DNA from 3 places in the Aurantimonas litoralis genome. Region 2 is predicted to be linked to each of the others. Evidence: predicted binding sites of a transcription regulator. Region 2 holds the regulator's gene; each other region holds the start of a gene.
The links. Region 2 encodes LexA, which represses DNA repair genes until DNA is damaged. Its sites were predicted from a motif close to TGTTCNNNNTGTGTTCNG; they were not measured.
Positions count from the first base shown of each region.

Region 1 (3,274 bases), on a different contig from region 2:
CCAGATCGCCGGCCTTGGCGATCACCGGGCCGGAGGTCGAGCGGAAATTGACCCCCAGCTCCTTGGCCATGATCTGCGCCAGCGTCGTCTTGCCGAGCCCCGGCGGGCCGACGAACAGCACGTGATCCAGCGCCTCGCCGCGATTCTTCGCCGCCTCGATGAAGATCTTCAGATTAGCCCGCGCCGCCGCCTGGCCGACGAAATCGTCCAGCCGCTGCGGCCGTAGGGTCGCGTCGATGTCCTCGCCGTGCTTCTCGGGAGTGATCAGGCGGGCGTCGCTCATAAGGGCCGTTCCGTCGCGATGGGACAATCTGCCTGCAAGACCAGAGGCGCGGCCGGTCGCGGGCAGGTTCCGCAATGGCCGTTCGGCGCCGTCATGTCAAAACCGGCCGGCCGGCAATCCGTCCGGAGCCCCGGCTGCACCCTTCGCCCCCTCAGCGGCTCAGCGCCTTCAGCCCCAGCCGGATCAGCTTCGCGCTGTCCGGCGCCTCGCCGGCATCCTTCAGCGCCTTCGCCACGGCCTCGGCCGCCTGGTCGCGCGGATAGCCGAGATTGACCAGCGCCGAGACCGCATCGGCCACCGGCGCGGCGGCGGTGCCGCCGCCGATGTCGCGCTTCAGCCCCAGGCTCTCGTCGCTGCCGGCGCCCGAGAAGGCCGGCGCCTTGTCCTTCAGCTCGGCAACGATCCGCGCGGCGACCTTCGGTCCGACGCCGGGCGCGCGGGCCACCATCGCCTTGTCCTGCAGCGCCACCGCATTGGCGAGGTCACCGGCCGACAGGGTGCCGATCACCGCCAGCGCCACCCGGGCGCCGACGCCCTGCACCATCTGCAGGAGCCGGAACCAGTCCTGCTCGGCCCGTGTCGCGAAGCCGTAGAGCCGCAGCATGTCCTCGCGCACATAGGTGTCGATGAACAGCACCACCGCCTCGCCCTCGCCCGGCAGCGCCGCCAGGGTGCGCGCGCCGCAAAAGGCGACATAGCCGACGCCGTGGACGTCAACGACGACGTGGTCCTCGCCGATCTCGTCGACGGTGCCCTTCAGTTTGCCGATCACGAATGCGTCTCCAGGCGGTGGGAATCGAAGGTGGGTCTGCGGCAAGGCATGCCCGCGCCGTCGCTTACCACGATCGGCGCATCATCGCCGACAGTCCCGGCTGGCAGCGCCGTGCGCGGGCCGCGACAGGCAGACGGATCTGCGCGCACCCTCACAGGCCCGCCAGCAGCGCCCGCGACTGGGCCGACTGGCGGTGATGGCTGTGGCAGATGGCGATCGCCAGCGCATCGGCGGCGTCGTCCGTGTCGAAGGTCGCCTTGGGCATCAGCACCTTCACCATCATGTGGATCTGCTTCTTCTCGCCATGGCCGACGCCGATCACCGCCTTCTTCACGGCGTTGGGCGCATATTCGGCGACCGGCAGCCCGGCCAGCGACGGCACCACCATGGCGATGCCGCGGGCCTGCCCGAGCTTCAGCGTGGCGACGGCGTCCTTGTTGACGAAGGTCTGCTCCACCGCCGCCTCGTCGGGCTGCTGCGCGTGGATCACCTCGGTCAGCCCCTCGTAGAGCGTGCGCAGCCGCGAGGCGAGATCCATCTTGCCGTCCGACATCACCGTGCCGCTGGCCACGAAGCGCAGCGAATTGCCGAGCGTCTCGACGATGCCCCAGCCGGTCCGGCGCAGGCCGGGATCGATGCCGATGATGCGAATGGTCCGCTCCTGCAACACTTCGTTAACCCTCTCCGACTAGCCGAATCAGGTGCTATTGAGAAGACGAAAAGTGAACAAACCAAAAACGAAACAGGCTTGACCACAGGGAGACCGCACAGGCTCATGGCGCGAGGCAGCGATTCCCCGCGAAACTGGGCGCCCAAGAACGAGGCCCGCCGCGGTTTCCCGCGACGGGCCTTCGAATTGCACCGGATCAGCTCCGGCTCAAGCGTCACCGGTCAGACGAGGCGCCTCAGTTCCACCAGGCTTCGTCGACGCCCGGACGGCCTTCGAGCTCTTCCTCGGAGAACCGCGTGATGAACGCGTAGGACTGGTCGTCGACCGGTACGAGATCCACGTCGCCAACCCGCAGCATGACGTGCTTGTCGGCGATGTCGAGGAAGCCGCCCACTTCGGCGACGACGCCGGCAAGGTTGCCCGACCGATCAAGGACCACGTCCTCGATCTCGCCGATCTGGTTCCAGTCGCTGCCGACCGCTTCATAGCCCGAACGGCCCCAGGCGTAGTCGTCCCGGTCGCCCCAGGAGCCCTCGTTATAGGCTTCGTTGGTCGTGTAGACGGCGCCACCCACGATGTCGCGGGTCCGGATCAGCTGCGCCCAGTCGGTCGCTGCAGTATCTTCCGAGGCCATCGGCGTCGTGGCCGGTGTGGCAGCAGTGTCCTGCGCGATAGCGGGCGTCGCGGCGAAGATGATGGCGGTCGCAGTGGCTGCAATATACTTCATATGAGCCTCCTCTCTGGCGTTGGAATTCATCAAACCAACGGAGAGGGTTCGCCATTGTTCCAGAACGCGCGACACAGTCTGACGCAGCCCATCCATACGGGTGCCGGTTGCTTTTGAAACTCGCTCAGCCCGTGCGCTCTACTTCACCACCGGATAGCGGACGGCGAACCGGGAGCTAGGCGTCCCGTGCGCCCGCGTCCCGGGTCGCGATCACCGATTTGCGCAAGCCGAGGACGGTCTCGTAGGAGATATCGCCATCCGGGAAGAACGCCGCCATCTGCCGCCGGCCGATCAGATCGTGGTCGCGCACCACGTTGCGTGCGTCCTCGACATCGTCGATGCGGTCGAAGAAGCCGAGCGCGAAGCGCTGCAGCATGGCGATGCGCACCGCCTTGGGCAGATACTGGAAGCCGGCGGTTCGGAAATGCGGCTCGTACGGAAACCAGTAATTCGGCGTCTGGCAGTAATAGCGCGGCGCCAGCCGGCGCATATTGAGGGCGAAGTCCCGCATGTTGGCCCGCGAGCCGACATGCTCGATCACCGAGTTGGAATGGGCGAGATCGAAGCCCTGGTCGTCGAAGAGCGTCAGGTCGCTGGCGCTTTCGCGCACGGCACGGAACTGGTCGGGCCGCGCCACCACCTGGGGCTCGGTATTGACCAGCGTGACGAAGACCCGCCCGCGCTGCCGGTCGAGATAGTCGCCGGCGACCGCCCAGTATTTTTCCGTGCCCCCGAGATCGACGATCTCGCAGCGTTCCTGCTTTGCCAGAACGGCGTCGATCAGGTTGCGGATGCGCACGAAGCGTCTGGCGCGGAACTGGA
Region 1 is NZ_JAPFBM010000004.1:120,596-123,869, reverse strand. Features, by position in the region: gene ruvB (Holliday junction branch migration DNA helicase RuvB) at 1-283, opposite strand, end outside; gene ruvA (Holliday junction branch migration protein RuvA) at 435-1,055, opposite strand; gene ruvC (crossover junction endodeoxyribonuclease RuvC) at 1,207-1,725, opposite strand; gene N7I30_RS10390 (PRC-barrel domain-containing protein) at 1,961-2,452, opposite strand; gene N7I30_RS10385 (SAM-dependent methyltransferase) at 2,628-3,274, opposite strand, start outside.
Region 1: the regulator LexA is predicted to act here: its motif matches at 1,778-1,795, upstream of ruvC (crossover junction endodeoxyribonuclease RuvC).

Region 2 (3,274 bases):
TGAGCTTCGCGGCGACCGTGGCACTGATCGGCGGCTATGCTTCCCTCTCGCAATGGCGCGCGGGGCGCGAACGCGGCCGCGAGACGCATAGGGGCGTCGGCGGCAAGATCCTCGTCGCGCTCTCCGCGATCATGGTCACGTCGCTTCTCGCGGGATCGGCGACCGCGCCTTATGCCGCCTATCATTTCCACCGGATGGCGGCCTTCGGCTTCGTCGCCAATCTCCTGACCATGCCGCTGTTCACGCTGTGGATCATGCCGCTGGCGCTGGTGGGAACGCTGCTGATTCCGTTCGGGCTCGATTCCTGGCCATTCCAGGCGATGGGAGCCGGCCTCTGGCTCGTCCTCGAGATCGCGCGCAATGTCTATGCCTGGCTGCCCGACCAGGCGATCGGACGCGTGACCGCCTTGGGGCTTCTGCTGCTGACGGCGGCAATCCTCACCGCATCCTGTCTCGCAAGCCGGTTGCGCTGGCTTGGCCTCCCGCTGGCACTGGCCGGATTCATTGCTGCGCCCGACAGGACAGCCCCGCCCGAGCTCCTGATCTTTGAGGACGGCAAGGAGGTCGCGACCCTCGCGGCGGACGGCCAGCTTGCCTTCCTGCGCGCAAGGCCCAGCGGCTTCATCGCGGAACAATGGGAGCGGGCCTTCGAGGCACGGGCGCCGCGGGGCGAGGACACCGAGCGAATCCGTGCGACGCTTCCCGCGGAGTGCGCGGCCAAATATTGCCGCTTCACCACGCGCGGCGGCCTGCGTGTGGTCTGGACGGAGGATTATGCCCGCACGGGCAATGCCTGCGACGAGGCGGATGTCGCCATCGTCTCGCGGGCGATCCGGCTTGCCGAATGCCGGTCCGGCGCCGTCCTGGTGACGCTGCGCACGCTGCGACGCACGGGCTCGCTGGCGATCGGCCGGGAGGCGGCGACGGGCCGGCCCCGCATCGTGCAGGCGATCAGCGATCCGCCCGAACGCTGGAACGTCCACCGGCTTGCGCCCTGGCCGGAATATTGGCGCAAGCCCGCCGCGCCGGACTCGCCGGTGACTGTCACGCAGCCGGCGTCGGCGACCGTCAGCAATAGAGGCCCGGCCGGTTCAGGCCGAACCGCGACGGCTGCGCCCTGAACGAGGACGGGCCGGTTTCGGGCCTCAACTCTTCGGGCGCGAGTCGCGAGGGCTTATCATCCGTTCTGCGCCGACCGTGTCCCGTTCGAAGCGGTCAGTAGCGGCGGATCAGGCCGATCAGCTTGCCCTGGACCTTGACCCGGTCCGAGCCAAAGATCCGGGTTTCATAGGCCGGATTTGCCGCCTCCAGCGCAATCGTGTCGCCGCGACGGCGGAAACGCTTGAGCGTCGCTTCCTCGTCGTCGACGAGGGCGACGACGATCTCGCCCGGAGTCGCCGTGTCGCCCCGGCGGATGACCACCGTGTCGCCGTCGAGAATGCCGGCCTCGATCATCGAATCGCCCTTCACTTCGAGGGCGTAATGTTCGCCGCTGCCCAGCATGTCCGGCGGAACGACGATGGAATGGGTGTTGTGCTGGATGGCCGAGATCGGCACGCCGGCGGCGATGCGTCCCATGACCGGGATGGCCGTCGAGGCAGACGCCTTGGCCGGCGCCGGCTGCACCGCGGGTGCGGGCCGGGCCGTGTCGCGGCTGCCTTCGATGACGCTCGGCTTGAATCCGGTGCGCCCGACGGGGGCCGGGCGGTTGCCCTGAATCGACTCGGGCAGTTTCAGGATTTCCAGCGCACGGGCCCGGTTGGGCAGGCGGCGGATGAAGCCCCGTTCCTCGAGCGCGGTGATCAGGCGGTGAATGCCGGACTTGGACCGCAGGTCCAGCGCGTCCTTCATTTCATCGAAGGACGGGGGCACACCAGTCTCGCGCACCCGATCGTTCACGAAGACCAGAAGATCGTGCTGCTTGCGCGTCAGCATCCGGGCGACTCCTCAAAACAAAACCTGAACAAAGCTATCTGTTCTAGTTGTGTTCCGCAAGTGGCTCCAGCGCCGTCAGGGGGACGTAATCGCAGGGATCGCCTGCTTCGGCCGGTGCGGCGCGGACCGGCCGGACGAGCAGCGCATCGGCCGCGGCATAGATCGACAGCAGCGAGGAATCCTGCCGCGACAACGGCACGATGCGGGGCGGGCCGGCGCCGTCCGGTTCGATCCGGGCGCGCACGAAATCCGTGCGGTCGCCATTGTCCGGCATCGGCGCGGCGAGAACGCCCCGGCGGTAGAGCGGACGCGCGGGCCGGCCCGCGAGGCGCCGGACCAGCGGCGCCAGGAACAGGGTCGCGGCGACCATGGAGGACGCGGGGTTGCCGGGCAGGCCGACGACCCGCATGTCGCCCAGCCTGCCGGCCATCAGCGGCTTGCCGGGGCGCATCGCCACCTTCCAGAAGTCGAGGGAGACGCCATGGGCGGCGAACACCTTGCCGACGAGATCGTGGTCGCCGACCGATGCGCCGCCGATGGTGACGAAGATGTCGGCGCCGTCCGCGATCGCCTGCGTCAGCTGGGCATCGATGGCCGCTTCCCGGTCGGGCGCGATGCCGCAATTCAGTGGCAGGCCGCCGGCCTCGCGCACCAGTGCGGCGACGCCGAAGGTGTTGGAGGCGACGATCTGCGACGGGCCGATGGTCTCGCCGGGCAGGACGAGTTCGTCGCCGGTCGCCAGGATCGCAACACGGGGACGGCTGCGTACCGGGATCGCCGGATGGCCGCCGCTGGCGGCCAGCGCGATGGCGCCCGGGGTCAGCACCGTGCCGGCGGTCAGAAGCGGCGTGCCGGCTGCGAAGTCGATTCCCGCTGGGCGGATGTGCTGGCCGACGACGACCGGCGCCGTCGCCGTGACGGTGCCGTCCCGCCGGTCGGCGTTCTCCTGGATCAGGATGGCGTCTGCGCCGGCCGGGACCGGCGCTCCGGTGGAGATGCGGATGGTCTCGCCTGGCTGCAGCGTGCCGTCATAGGCATGGCCGGCGGCCGATTCGCCGACGAGCCGCAGGGAGGGGAAGGGCGCTTTGTCGCCAAGGTCGGCGGCGCGGACCGCGTAGCCGTCCATGGCGGAGGCGTCGAAGGCCGGCTGGGTGCGCAGCGAGGCAAGGTCCGCCGCCAGAATGCGGCCCGACGCGTCGCGCAGAGGGAGCGTCTCGGTGCGGACGAGGGGGCGGGCGTCCTCAACGAGGAGACGGTAGGCCTCCTCGACGGGTATGAGACTCACGACGCGGCGTCCGCCGACCAGTCGCCGGAGCGGCCGCCGGATTTTGCCAGGAGG
Region 2 is NZ_JAPFBM010000007.1:52,980-56,253, forward strand. Features, by position in the region: gene N7I30_RS14830 (ComEC/Rec2 family competence protein) at 1-1,121, shown strand, start outside; gene lexA (transcriptional repressor LexA) at 1,216-1,935, opposite strand; gene N7I30_RS14840 (molybdopterin molybdotransferase MoeA) at 1,979-3,220, opposite strand; gene moaC (cyclic pyranopterin monophosphate synthase MoaC) at 3,217-3,274, opposite strand, start outside.

Region 3 (3,274 bases), on a different contig from region 2:
ACGCGATTGTCGGCGCTGAGCTGCTCGAACTGCATGAAGACGAGATTCCATATCTCGATGAAGCGGTCGCCATCCTCGTCCGGGCTGCCCGGAGGGCCGCCGGGGATGCCTTCGCCATGGTCGAAGAAGATTTCCGAGCACGGACCGCACGGGCCGGTCTCGCCCATCGCCCAGAAATTGTCGGAGGTCGAGATGCGGATGATGCGGTCGTCGGACAGGCCGGCGATCTTGCGCCACAAAGCCGCCGCTTCCTCGTCCTCGGAATAGACCGTGACCAGGAGCCGGTCGGCCGGCAGCGCGAATTCCTTGGTGATCAGGTTCCAGGCGAGTTCGATCGCCCGGTCCTTGAAATAGTCGCCGAAGGAGAAATTCCCCAGCATCTCGAAGAAGGTGTGGTGCCGGGCGGTGTAGCCGACATTGTCGAGATCGTTGTGCTTGCCGCCGGCGCGCACGCATTTCTGCGAGGTCGCCGCGCGCTGATAGGGCCGCGTCTCGACGCCGGTGAAGACGTTCTTGAACTGCACCATGCCCGCATTGGTGAACATCAATGTCGGGTCGTTGCGCGGCACGAGCGGCGACGAGGCCACCCGCTCGTGATCGTTCTTCGCGAAATAGTCGAGGAACGCGGACCGGATTTCGTTGACGCCACTCATGAATGCGACCTTCGGAATACCTGCGGGGAAGAGCCCGTCGCCGCGGCGCGCACGCCGTCAGCCTCGGGCAAAGGCGCGTTGTACAGAGGCCCGCTCCGCCTGTCCATCAGCCCCCCCAACGCGAAACGACCCACCCGGATGGGCAGGCCGTCGCGCATGTCGTGCTGCCGTTGCCGATCAGGCGTCGGAATCGTCGCCCGGGCCGGTGTCGTCCAGAAGCTGCTCGGCGAGAAGCCCGGCATTCTGGCGGATCAGCGTCTCGATCTCGTCGGCGACGGCCGGATTGTCGCGCAGGAACGACTTGGCGTTCTCGCGTCCCTGCCCCAGCCGCTGGCTGTTGTAGGAGAACCACGCGCCCGACTTCTCGACGATGCCGGACTTCACGCCCAGATCGACCAGCTCGCCGGTCTTGGAGACGCCCTCGCCATACATGATGTCGAACTCGACCTGCTTGAACGGCGGCGCCAGCTTGTTCTTGACCACCTTGACCTTGGTCTGGTTGCCGGTGACCTCGTCGCGGTCCTTGATCGCGCCGATGCGGCGGATGTCGAGGCGAACCGAGGCGTAGAACTTCAGCGCGTTGCCGCCCGTCGTCGTCTCGGGCGAACCGAACATGACGCCGATCTTCATGCGGATCTGGTTGATGAAGATGACCATGCACTTGGAGCGCGAGATCGAACCGGTGAGCTTGCGCAGCGCCTGGCTCATCAGCCGGGCCTGCATGCCGGGCAGCGAATCGCCCATCTCGCCCTCGATCTCGGCGCGCGGCGTCAGCGCGGCGACCGAATCGACCACCAGCACGTCGATCGCGCCCGAGCGCACCAGCGTGTCGGTGATCTCCAGCGCCTGCTCGCCGGTGTCCGGCTGCGAGATCAGGAGGTTCTCCAGATCGACGCCCAGCTTGCGGGCATAGACCGGGTCGAGCGCGTGCTCGGCATCCACGAAGGCGCAGACGCCGCCCTTCTTCTGGGCTTCGGCAATGGTGTGCAGTGCCAGCGTCGTCTTGCCCGAGCTTTCCGGACCATAGACCTCGACGACGCGGCCCTTCGGCAGGCCGCCAATGCCGAGCGCGATGTCGAGGCCCAGCGAGCCGGTGGAAACGGTCTCGATCTCGACGATCTTTTCGTTCTCGCCGAGCCGCATGATAGAGCCCTTGCCGAAGGCTCTCTCGATCTGCGACAGCGCGGCGTCGAGCGCCTTGTTCTTGTCCAACGAATTATCCTCGACAAGCCTGAGTGAATTCTGTGCCATGAGAGACGAGACCTTATTCCACGCGTTGGACGGGGGTGCAATGACGAGCCGCACCATCACCATGTACTCTTTTTGTTCCAGTTCCGCAAGCCCGCGATCCCGGTTTGTTCCGTTTTCGCGCGCTGCCGCGAATCGCTTCCCGGCGATGAATTTCTGAAGTTTTGATGAAGAGCCCGCCCATGACCGCCCCCCTGATCTATGTCGCCGGCGCGGCCCATATCGACCGGCGCGCGATCTCGGACGCGCCCTTCATCCCGCATGCCTCCAATCCCGGACGGCTGGTGGATTGTCCCGGCGGCGCGGCGTTCAACGCGGTTCAGGCCATGGTCCAGGCCGGGGCGACGATAAGCCTGCACAGCGCCCGCGGCGGCGACCCGGACGGGCGCCGCGTCACCGACGCGATCCGCGCCCTCGGCGTCACCGACCTGTCGGTCACCTGGCTCGACCGCATGACGCCCACCTACACCGCCGTGCTCGACGACAAGGGCGAACTCGTCGCCGGCATCGCCGACATGGCGCTCTACGACCTCCTGGTGCCGCGGCTGTTCACCAAGAGCGCCGTGCGCGCGGCGATCGGCAGGGCCAACGGCGTCCTCGTCGACGCCAACCTGCCGTCCGGCGCGATCGCGACGATCACCCGGGAGGCGGCGGGCAAGCCGGTCGGCGCGATCGGCGTCTCGCCGGCCAAGATCGGCCGCCTGCAGGAATCGCTCGGCAATATCTCGGCGCTGTTCCTCTCCTATGCCGAGGCCGCCAGCCTCGTCGAGGCGACGACGGGCACCAGCCCGCAGCTCATCGCCGAACTGCTCGGCGAGCTCGGCGTCCACCGTGCCGTGGTGACCGACGGGCCGCGCGAGGTGATGATCATCGACGGCGAGACCGTTTTGCTGCAGCAGCCGCCCACCGTCGTTCCGAAGGACATCACCGGCGCCGGTGACAATCTGGCCGGCACCGCCTTTGCGGCTTTGTGCGCCGGCACGCCCTGGCTCGACGCCGTGCGCGCCGGCATCGTCGCCGCCTCGTTGCGGATTTCGTCCGATCCGTTATCCCCGGACGCATTGTCGCGGAGGATCGCCGAGGGCGTCGCCGCGCTGCATGACCCCCGCGCACCGGAGCCTGCGTCTTGACCACTGCCCTGCCCTATACGGCCTCTGCGGATGTCGCCGCCGCGCTTGCTTCGAACGCGCCGATCGTCGCGCTGGAATCGACCATCATCACCCATGGCATGCCCTATCCGCGCAATCTCGCCATGGCCGAGCGGGTCGAGGCGATCGTCCGCGAGGAAGGCGCCGTGCCGGCGACCATCGCCGTCCTCGACGGACGCCTGCGGATCGGGCTCGAGCCCGCCGAGCTCACGGCCCTCGCGACCG
Region 3 is NZ_JAPFBM010000004.1:386,462-389,735, reverse strand. Features, by position in the region: gene alaS (alanine--tRNA ligase) at 1-653, opposite strand, end outside; gene recA (recombinase RecA) at 831-1,904, opposite strand; gene N7I30_RS11655 (PfkB family carbohydrate kinase) at 2,084-3,031, shown strand; gene N7I30_RS11650 (pseudouridine-5'-phosphate glycosidase) at 3,028-3,274, shown strand, end outside.
Region 3: the regulator LexA is predicted to act here: its motif matches at 1,967-1,984, upstream of recA (recombinase RecA).